3 regions of the Streptomyces hundungensis genome follow, and region 2 is predicted to be linked to each of the others. Evidence: riboswitches for the same ligand, from Rfam matches in the RefSeq annotation. Region 2 holds a riboswitch; each other region holds the start of a gene.

The links. A riboswitch is a leader RNA that binds a small molecule or an ion and turns the genes downstream of it on or off. The one in region 2 is predicted to bind cyclic di-AMP.
Region 1: another riboswitch for cyclic di-AMP. It lies ahead of DWB77_RS09950 (M23 family metallopeptidase); the one in region 2 lies ahead of DWB77_RS18425 (M23 family metallopeptidase).
Region 3: another riboswitch for cyclic di-AMP. It lies ahead of DWB77_RS34345 (LysM peptidoglycan-binding domain-containing protein); the one in region 2 lies ahead of DWB77_RS18425 (M23 family metallopeptidase).

Annotation. Positions count from the first base shown of each region.
Region 1 is NZ_CP032698.1:2,234,207-2,237,396, reverse strand. It holds gene DWB77_RS09955 (M16 family metallopeptidase) at 1-880, shown strand, start outside; cyclic di-AMP (ydaO/yuaA leader) riboswitch at 1,084-1,244, shown strand; gene DWB77_RS09950 (M23 family metallopeptidase) at 1,258-2,022, shown strand; gene DWB77_RS09945 (GntR family transcriptional regulator) at 2,214-2,891, shown strand; gene DWB77_RS09940 (HPr family phosphocarrier protein) at 3,091-3,190, opposite strand, start outside.
Region 2 is NZ_CP032698.1:4,136,302-4,139,491, reverse strand. It holds gene DWB77_RS37840 (hypothetical protein) at 1-203, shown strand, start outside; gene DWB77_RS18430 (PP2C family protein-serine/threonine phosphatase) at 267-1,388, shown strand; cyclic di-AMP (ydaO/yuaA leader) riboswitch at 1,662-1,829, shown strand; gene DWB77_RS18425 (M23 family metallopeptidase) at 1,842-2,948, shown strand.
Region 3 is NZ_CP032698.1:7,730,789-7,733,978, reverse strand. It holds gene DWB77_RS34355 (STAS domain-containing protein) at 1-173, opposite strand, end outside; one part of gene DWB77_RS34350 (IS5 family transposase) at 276-736, opposite strand; one part of gene DWB77_RS34350 (IS5 family transposase) at 736-1,084, opposite strand; gene DWB77_RS34345 (LysM peptidoglycan-binding domain-containing protein) at 1,336-2,112, opposite strand; cyclic di-AMP (ydaO/yuaA leader) riboswitch at 2,115-2,298, opposite strand; gene DWB77_RS34340 (carbohydrate kinase family protein) at 2,773-3,190, shown strand, end outside.

The DNA of each region.
Region 1 (3,190 bases), 1.9 Mb from region 2:
GGAGCTCTTCCCGGCCTCCGCCCGCATGTCCCGGCCCCGCCAGGGCACCGAGGAGACCGTGGCCGCCATCGACGCGGCAGCGGTGCGCTCCTTCTACGAGGCGTATGTGCGGCCCGCGACGACCGTCACCGTGGTCGTCGGCGACCTGTCGGGCACCGACCTCGACGCGATCCTCGCGGACACCCTCGGGGACTGGACCGGCGACCTGGCCGAGCCGCGCCCGGTCCCGCCGATCACCGCCGACGACAGGGGCCGGGTCGTCATCGTGGACCGCCCCGGCGCCGTCCAGACCCAGTTGCTCATCGGCCGCATCGGAGCCGACCGCCACGACCGCGTGTGGGCGGCCCAGGTGCTCGGCACGTACTGCCTGGGCGGCACCCTCACCTCCCGCCTGGACCGCGTGCTGCGCGAGGAGAAGGGCTACACCTACGGGGTCCGCGCCTTCGGCCAGGTGCTGCGCTCGGGGCCGGACGGCGGCGCCGCGATGCTCGCCATCAGCGGCTCGGTCGACACCCCGAACACCGGCCCCGCCCTTGAGGACCTCTGGAAGGTGCTGCGCACCCTGGCCGCCGAGGGCCTCACGGACGCCGAACGCGAGAGCGCCGTGCAGAACCTGGTCGGGGTCGCCCCGCTCAAGTACGAGACGGCGGCGGCCGTCGCGGGCACCCTGGCCGACCAGGTCGAGCAGTTCCTGCCCGACGACTACCAGGCCCGGCTCTACGCCCAGCTCGCCGAGACCGGCACCGTGGAGGCGACGGCGGCGGTCGTCAACGCCTTCCCCGCCGACCGTCTCGTCACGATCCTCGTCGGCGACGCCGCGCGGATCGCGGAGCCGGTCCGGGCGCTCGGCATCGGCGAAGTGACCGTTGTCACGGGCTGATTGAGGCGCGGGCGAGCGGATACACGAGGGACCCCGGAGGCGGATGCGCCTCCGGGGTCTCCCCTTATGTCCGGTTTATTGGAGAGGTTGCCCGTCTGTCATGTGGCGTGCGCTACAAAATCCGGTGTCTGTTTGGTGATTGAAAGATCAGACGTCTAGCGTCAGTCCCGCTGTCCGTCACCACCCGTCGCAGCCGCGGCACCGGACAGTGATCGCCGAGTCCCCGTACGGCGCGAGCCAGGGGAGCCGGGGACCCATTCAGTCCCTGGGGTGAATCGGACGCCTCCGCCCGCGGAGGAGCCCGTAGGAGACCTTCCTGCTCCGAACCCGTCAGCTAACCCGGTAGGCGAGATGGAAGGAAAGGACACCGCCGCTCCATGGCGTTCACCCGTGCCACCGGGAAGCATCGCGCGCCCAGCCGAATGACGCGCCGCAGCGCGAACATCGCGGGCATCGCCACCCTCGCCACCGCCGGAGTCGTAGGCACCCTCGCCTCGCCGGCCGTCGCCGCTCCCACTGCGACCGTCGACACCGGCCTGACGCAGGCCATCGTCATCGGCGACTCCCTCGCCGACCAGCTCGGAGCCCAGGCCGACGCGCAGAAGCAGGCCGCGGCGAAGGCCCAGGCGCAGGCCGCGGCCGAGGCCGCCGCCAAGCGCGCGGCCGAGCAGCGCGCCCAGGAGGCCCGCGAGGCCAAGGAGCGCGCCGCCCGTGAGGCCGAGCGCAAGCGTCTCAACTCGTTCGTGGCCCCCATAGCGGGCAGTTATGTGTCCACCGGCTACAAGACCGGCGGATCCCTGTGGTCCTCCGGTAGCCACACGGGCATCGACTTCCATGCGGGGATCGGCACTTCGGTGCACGCCGTGGGTCTGGGCACCGTCGTCGAGGCCGGTGACGGTGGCGCCTACGGCAACAACATCGTGATCCGGATGAACGACGGCACGTACACCCAGTACGGCCACCTCTCGGTCATCCAGGTCTCCGTCGGGCAGACCGTCGAGCCGGGCCAGCAGATCGCGCTCTCGGGCAACACCGGCAACACCACGGGCCCGCACCTCCACTTCGAGGCCCGCACCGGCCCGGAGTACGGCTCGGACATCGACCCGATCGCCTATCTGCGCTCGCACGGCGTCACCGTCTGAGACGTCCCGCTCCCGCGCGGCACCCCGAGCATCCCGAAGGCCCCCGGCATCCACCGCCGGGGGCCTTCGCGTTGGCCGGAAGATATCCATCGGTTCCGCCATGTCACCGGGAATTAACAAAGCCTGGAATAGAGTCGCCGAACAGATGTCGATCGACCGCGTTGCGCGGGAATCCAGGCGGAGGTCCGGTCATGAGTATTCCGGCGCATTCGATAAGCACGGCACTGCGCGACGACATCGTCTCGGGTGTCCTGGCGCGCGGCAGCCGGCTCATCGAGGACGTCCTCGCGCGCCGTTACGGCGTCTCCCGCGTCCCGGTGCGCGAAGCCCTGCGCACCCTGGAGGCCGAGGGGTTCGTGACCACCCGCAGGCACGCCGGGGCGTGGGTGGCGGAGCCCACCGAGGTGGAGGCCGTCGATCTCCTCGAACTGCGCGCCCTGGTCGAGCCGTTGGCCGCCGCGCGCGCCGCGCGGCGCCGCACCGAGGCCCATCTCAAGGTGCTGCGCGGCCTGGTGAGGCTGGGTCAGGACCGGGCCGCGCGCGGTCAGGGCGACGACCTGCGCTCGCTCGGCGGCTGGTTCCACGAGACGCTCACCCAGGCCTCCGTAAGCCCCGGACTGATCGCGACGCTCACGCAGTTGCGGCACAAGATCGCCTGGATGTACGTGGTCGAGACGCCGCCCCGGCCCGCCGAGGCCTGGGCCGAACTCGGCGCGATCACCGACGCGGTGGCCCGCGGCGACGCGGAGCGCGCCCGCTCGCTCACGGCGCTCCACGCCGAGCGTTCCTTTTCCGCCCATCGGCTGCGCACGTCCGTGGCGGTGAGATCTCCGCAATCTGCCGTCAACACGAAAAGAGCCCGCGCTTAACAGCACCGTCGTATACAAGGAATGCGTCGAGGGGCGCCGCACAGTGCTGCCCGGAATTCGTTGATGGCGCACAGGGCCGCGCATATTGCGCGCATGGCCGCGCCGGAAAAATTACGCGTACGGCCGCGCCGGGAGAGCGGAAAAGGACCGCCGAGCCCTGTGCGGGCCCCGCGGTCCCTTCGCTGTGAGGCCGGCCGGGTCAGACGGTCTCGGGGAGCTCGTCGAGGCCCTCGGCGACCAGCTTGGCCAGTCGGTCGAGCGCGGCGTCCGCGCCCTCGGCGTCGGAGGCCAGCACGATC
Region 2 (3,190 bases):
GGTGCCAGGAGGCGGGGGGTCCCGTGCCCGTCGTGGTGCGGGGGCCCGCCGTCGGGGTCACGGTGCCTGCTCACGGCTGTCGTCTCAACCGGGACGGCTGGGCCGAGCTGCCCTGTGTGCCCGAGCGGGCGGCCAATCATCGCCACACCCGGGGGAGCTGTGTGCGGGGGCGCCCCGGCCCGCACCGCTGCCGCCGCCACTGACGCCGTCTCCCCGCATGGGTGCGTCGAGTGGCCGCCGAGGCCGAAAAGCGGCAGGCTGGTCGAGTGCGGCAGCGAGCAGAGGGCGACAGGCGCCTGGTACGGGCGCTACCCGTACTTCTCATCGTGGTCGGCTTCGTCTTCGACGCCTCCACCCCGCCCGATCTGACGGCCGCCGCTCTCTTCGCGGGTGCACCGGTGGCCGCCGCCCCGTTCTACTCCGACCGCGGCACCGCCGCCGTCGGCGCCGGTTCGGTGGCCGCCGTCGTGGCCCTCTGGTTCATACACGACCTCCCCAACCTCGGCGAAGGCGCCAGCGAGCTGTTCACCGTGCTCACGGTGAGCGCCCTCGCCCTCGTCATCAATCGCATCCTGCGCCACAGCGGCGAGCAGCTGGCCTCCGCCCGCGTCATCGCCGAGACCGCGCAGCGCGCCGTACTGCCCACCCCCGCGGCCCGCATCGGCGGTCTTCATGTCGCCGCGCGGTACGAGGCTGCGCAGGCGGACGCCTTCATCGGCGGGGACCTCTTCGCCGTGCAGGACACCCCGTACGGGGTCCGGCTCATCGTCGGTGACGTACGCGGCAAGGGGCTCCAGGCGGTGGAGGCCGTCGCCGTGGTGATCGGTGCGTTCCGTGAGGCGGCCGAGCAGGAGTCGTCCCTGGAGGCGGTGACGCAGCGGCTGGAACGGGCGCTGGCCCGCGAGGGGACCCGGCGCGACCGGCTCGACGCGGTCGAGGGGTTCACCACGGCGCTGCTCGCCGAGATCCCGCGCGGCGAGAGCACCGTACGCCTGGTGAACCGGGGCCACCCCGAGCCCTTCCTGCTGCACGCGGACGGGTCGCTCGACGCGCTGGTGCCGAGCGAGCCCGCGCTTCCGCTCGGCATGTCCGACCTCGGGGTGTGGCCGGACCGCGCGGACGCGCGCCCCTTCCCCGCCGGCTCGATGCTGCTGCTCTACACGGACGGCCTGTCCGAGGCCCGTGACAAGGCGGGCGTCTTCTACCAGCCCGGCGCCCGGCTGAGCGGTGCGATCTTCCCGGGCCCTGAGGAGGTCCTGGACGCGCTCGTCGACGACGTACGCCGCTACACGGGTGGCGGCTCCAGCGACGACATGGCGCTGCTGGCGGTGGCCCGGCCGGCCGAGGGGCAGCCGGAGCGGCGCCGCACGGTCCAGATCGTGAAGTAGGGGCCTCGCGGAAGGGGGTTTCGCGGGGGACGGGGTCGTCACCGAGGGTGCCCGACAGTGTCCCTGCGCATAACAATTGACACACCATCAGAAAGCGCCGGTGATGAAGGTGACGCTGAGAAGTCGTCAACTCGCCCGGAATGCCCCGGCAATGGGCACTAAGTCCGGGCCAGAACCGTTAACGATCAGTGGGAACGGCTTGGAATCCTCCCCCCGTGTCTATTAACGTTCGATAACGCAGCGCGGCCGTCCCAGCCGCCGCCACGGCGGCACCGCGCGCCTGCGCCGAATCCCGTCAGGGAACCGGGGAACCACCGACTTGGGGTGAATCGGACGTCCGTCATGGGCGCTCGTAGGAGACCTTCCTGCTCCGAACCCTCCCCTTGGCCTCAGGGTCAGGGGGACCCCCACCGCCAACCGGTAGGCGAGAAGGAAGGAAAGGAGCGCGCCCCCGTGGCCGCCAACGAGCCTGCCCTCGGCACCCCCCTCCCCGCGTTCCCCTCCACGACGCTCGACCCGGCGAGACCCCAGCCGCTGTACGGGGACGCGCCCGGCGAGACGGAGACCTGGGAGGAGTGGGACCCGACCGAGGAGTCCGTACGCCCCGTCCGCGGCCGGCACCGGGTGGCCAAGCAGCGCGGTGGCGGGCTCGCCCGGAGCTCCACGGTTCTCGGCGTCGGTGTCATCGCGGCGGTCGGCGCGGGCGGCATGGCCAGCGCGCAGAGCAAGCCGCCGGTCTCCATATCGCTGCCCGACTCCCTCAGCGCGAGCCTGCCCGACCTCGGATCGCTGCCCGGCGTCGGCGAACTGGTCCCGCACCACGCTCCGGACAGCCTCACGTCCGGCGCCGCCCAGGCAGACCAGAAGATCGCCGCGGCGCCGCTGACCATGACGGGCCTGTCCACCGGCGAAGCCGAGCGGGGCGCCACCGACGCGGGCGAGGCGCTGCGCGCCCGCATCCTCCAGCAGGCCGCACAGCAGAAGGCCGGTGCCGCCGCCGAGGCGAAGGCGGCCGCGCAGCAGGCCGCGGCCCAGAAGGCGGCGCGGGAGGCGGCGGCCCAGCAGGACGCGGCGCGGGCGAAGGCCGCGGCGGAGAAGAAGGCGCAGGAGGAGGCGGCGGAGAAGAAGGCGGAGGAGGAGCGGCTGGCCAAGCTGGCGGCGAGCTACTCGCTGCCGGTCGGCTCGAACACGCTCACCTCGACGTTCGGCGAGGCCGGCTCGATGTGGTCCTCCGGCCACCACACCGGCCTCGACTTCGCGGCGCCCACGGGTACGCCGCTCAAGGCGATCCACTCCGGCACGATCGTGTCGGCGGGGTGGGCGGGGGCGTACGGGTACCGGACGGTCGTCAAGCTCGACGACGGCAGTGAGCTCTGGTACTGCCATCAGTCGTCGATCGCGGTCAGTGCGGGGCAGCGGGTGGCGACGGGGGAGGTTGTTGGGCGGGTGGGGGCGACGGGGAATGTTACGGGGCCGCACTTGCACCTGGAGGTGCATACGCCGTCCGGCACGGGCATCGACCCCATGACCTGGCTCCAATCCAAGGGGCTCGCCCCTTGACCCTGGGTTCGGGGCTTGCCCCTTGACCCCGGGGGTCCGGCGCGGCTGAACTCGCCGTTGGGCAGGGCCGGCGGCTTTTTGCGCAGTTCCCCGCGCCCCTTAACTCTCTCGACCCTGCGGACCGTGCGTGGCTGGTCGCGCAGTTCCTCGCGCCCCTTACCCCCGTTTTCGACCGCGGGTCGTGGTCGCTTCTCGCGCCGTTCCCCGCGCCCCTGAAAACCCGTTTTCGGCTGCGGACCGTG
Region 3 (3,190 bases), 3.6 Mb from region 2:
GCGTCGAGATGCAGCTGCACCCCCGGGGCGGTCGCCACATCGACGGCGCCGTGGACCTCCACGACGGTGAACCCGTGCATCAGATACGTGCGGGCGTTGCAGCACCGGTCCGGCAGCAGCCCCGGCGGGAGGGGCAGGGGCGCCGAGACGGATGGCCGAGCGGTGATTCCCATGGCAGCTCCCGGTCCAGAACTGACCCCCACGGGCGCGGGGGTTCTCGGTAGTCGGGCAGTCACCGTGGTCCGGGGTGACGCACTACCACCTTAGAAGTCATCTCATTTGGCGAGTCGGCGGTAGCAGATGAGGGTGCAGGCGATGCTGGTGAAGGCGAGGAAGTGGTCGGCCTTGCGTTCGTAGCGGCGGTGGAGTCGTCGGCAGCCGGCGAGCCAGGCCATGGTGCGTTCCACGGTCCAGCGGTGGCGGCCCAGCCGTTGCGAGGACTCGACTCCCTTGCGGGCGATGCGGTGGGTGATGCCGCGTTCGCGTAACCATTGCCGCAGGTGGGCGTAGTCGTAGCCCTTGTCGGCGTGGAGTTTGCTGGGCTTGCGGCGGCGCGGGCCGCGGCGCGAGCGGATCGGCGGGATGCCCTTCACGAGCGGGATCAGGGCCTGACTGTCGTGCAGGTTGGCCCCGGAGATTCCGACGGATATGGGCAGACCGGACCGTTCGGTGATCAGGTGGATCTTCGAGCCGTACTTGCCCCGGTCGACAGGATTCGGACCCGTCAGGTCCCCCTTTTCAGGGCCCGCATGTTCACCGAGTCGATCGCGCACCTAGACCAGTCCAGTTCGCCGCGGGCGCCGAGTTCGTCGAGGACCAGGCGGTGGAGCTTGGCCCACACTCTGGCCTTCGACCACTCCGAGAACCGCCGGTGGGCGGTCGCTCCGGACGGCCCGAACGACGCCGAAGGCAGCTGCTGCCAGGTACAACCCGACGTGGCCACGAAGACAATCGCGGCCAGCACCTCCCGGTCCCCGTGCCGACGCCGACCACCGCCCTGCGGCCTCGACGGCGCCTCCGGCACCACCCGCTGGAACAACTCCCACAACTCGTCCGGCACCAGACGCTCAACGATCCCCACCATGACTCACAGAATACCGAGTCGCCCAAATGAGATGGCTTCTTAGGAACAGCCGCGTATGCAGAAACGTGCAGCCTGGAGTTTGTTCACCCCGCGGGGTGAACGAAATTTGCGCTGCCCTCGGTTCGAGGGCAGCGCACGGGCACTCGGGGGGCCAATCGAGCCCGCTCCACGTCCCGTTGGGGCCGGTGGGACACCGACCGGGTGGCCGGGCGCTCTCTCCCCACCTCCGAGAGCGCCCGGTCCGGGGACCGTCAGTAGGCGCCGAAGACGTTGTCGATCGAGCCGTAGGTCTTGGCCGCGTAGTTGCAGGCGGCGGTGATGTTGGCGACCGGGTCGTAGAGGTCCATGGGCGTACCCGGCACGTGGAAGGCGAGGAACGTGGGCTGGATGACCTGGAGGAGGCCCTTGGAGGGCGTTCCGGCCACGGCGTTGGAGTCCCAGTTGTTGATCGCCATCGGGTTGCCCGAGGACTCGCGCATGATGTTGCGGTAGATGCCGTTGTACGTGCCGGGGATGCCGTGCTGCGCCATGATGTCGAGGGACTGCTTGATCCAGCCGTCCAGGTTGTTCGCGTACGAGCTCGTGGCGGCGGGGGCGAGGGTCGTCGTCCGGGTGGAGCGGTCGGCGCGGCCGGCCGCGGCGTCCCGGGCGGTGCTCGCCGCGGCGCCGCCGAGGTTGAGCTTGAGGCCGGGGTGGATCAGCGCGGGGTCGGAGCCGATGACGCTCCGGTTGACCTCGTACAGCTTCTTCCAGCCGCCGCTCACGTCGAGGGCGTCGGCGATCTTGGCCAGCGAGTCACCGGCGGCGACCGCGTAGCTCGTGGGGCCCGCCTTCACGGCCGCGACCGGCTTGACCGCCGGGGCGGAGTGGACGGTCGCCGGGGCGGAGTGGACCGTCGCCGGGGCGGCGGCGGCCGTGGTGGCGCCGATCACCGGGAGGGCCAGTACGGCGCCTCCGGTACCCGCGGCGGCGATGCCGCGGGAGAACGAGCTGGACTTGGGGCGGCGGTGCTTGCCCTTTGCAGGCATGGTGCTTTCCTCTCCGTCGCCTACGAGGTGAGCTGTCGGGTTCGGACGGGAGATGTCCGGCCGCGGCGCACGCGGCTTCACCCCAGCCGATCCGGAATCCGGACCGGCGGCTTTCCTGGGTCCCCCGCTCCTGCCGTACGTGTGTGGGAGGCTCCGGACGGCGGCAGGATTCGGCGTTCCTTCCGGATTGACGGTGAACGTAAACGAATAGGCCGAGTGGAAACAAGGCCAGAATTCATTGCCGGTGATGCCGGATATAGATCAACTCGAATTCGGCCACCCGAGAAGCCGCCGCCCGAACCCTCAACTCGCTTTCGCCGGAACGGAAATGACCCCACTCGGCGCCGGGTCCGCATCCGCCCGCACGTGACCCAATTCACTCGCTCATCGCGCAACCGGCAGGGCAGTCCACAAAAGAGACGAGGTTCACCCAATAGCCCCAATGTGGACATTTTCCCGGCAGGAGTATTGCCGCTCATAGCACCCGAATTAGGACACTCAGGACTTTCTCGGATGCCTCAAGCCACCCAAACCGCCCCCTCCGCGCGCCTCGCCTGCTCCCCCAGGGCGGCGGCCACACACGCGCCCCTTACGTCGTCGCCCGGGATCATGCTCCTGGGGCGCCTCGCGCGGCGGGGCGGACGACAGTGAGGCGGAACGGTGAACCGAGACAGCGCGCAGTACGACGTCCTGGTGGTCGGGGGAACGGGGGTGGACACGGTCGTACGCGTCGATTCGCTGCCGGTCCCGCTCGCCGACTCCGTGCAGGTCGGCCCGATCGAGGAGTGGCCGGGCCACACGGGGGCGAACGTGGCTCTGGGCGCCCGGGCGCTCGGTCTGGCGGTCGGCCTGATCGACTGCATCGGGGACGACTGGATCGGCGCCCGGGTACGTGAACTCCTCGCGGCGGGCGATGTCGACTTCTCCCCGCTGATCTCCCCGGCGGGCACCCGGCGTGCGGTGAACCTGGTGGACGCCGACGGCCGGAGGATGTCCTTCTACGACGCCCGCGACCCGGACGACCTGCGGATGCCCCGGGACTTCTACCTGCCGCGGCTGCGACGGTCCCGCCATGTCC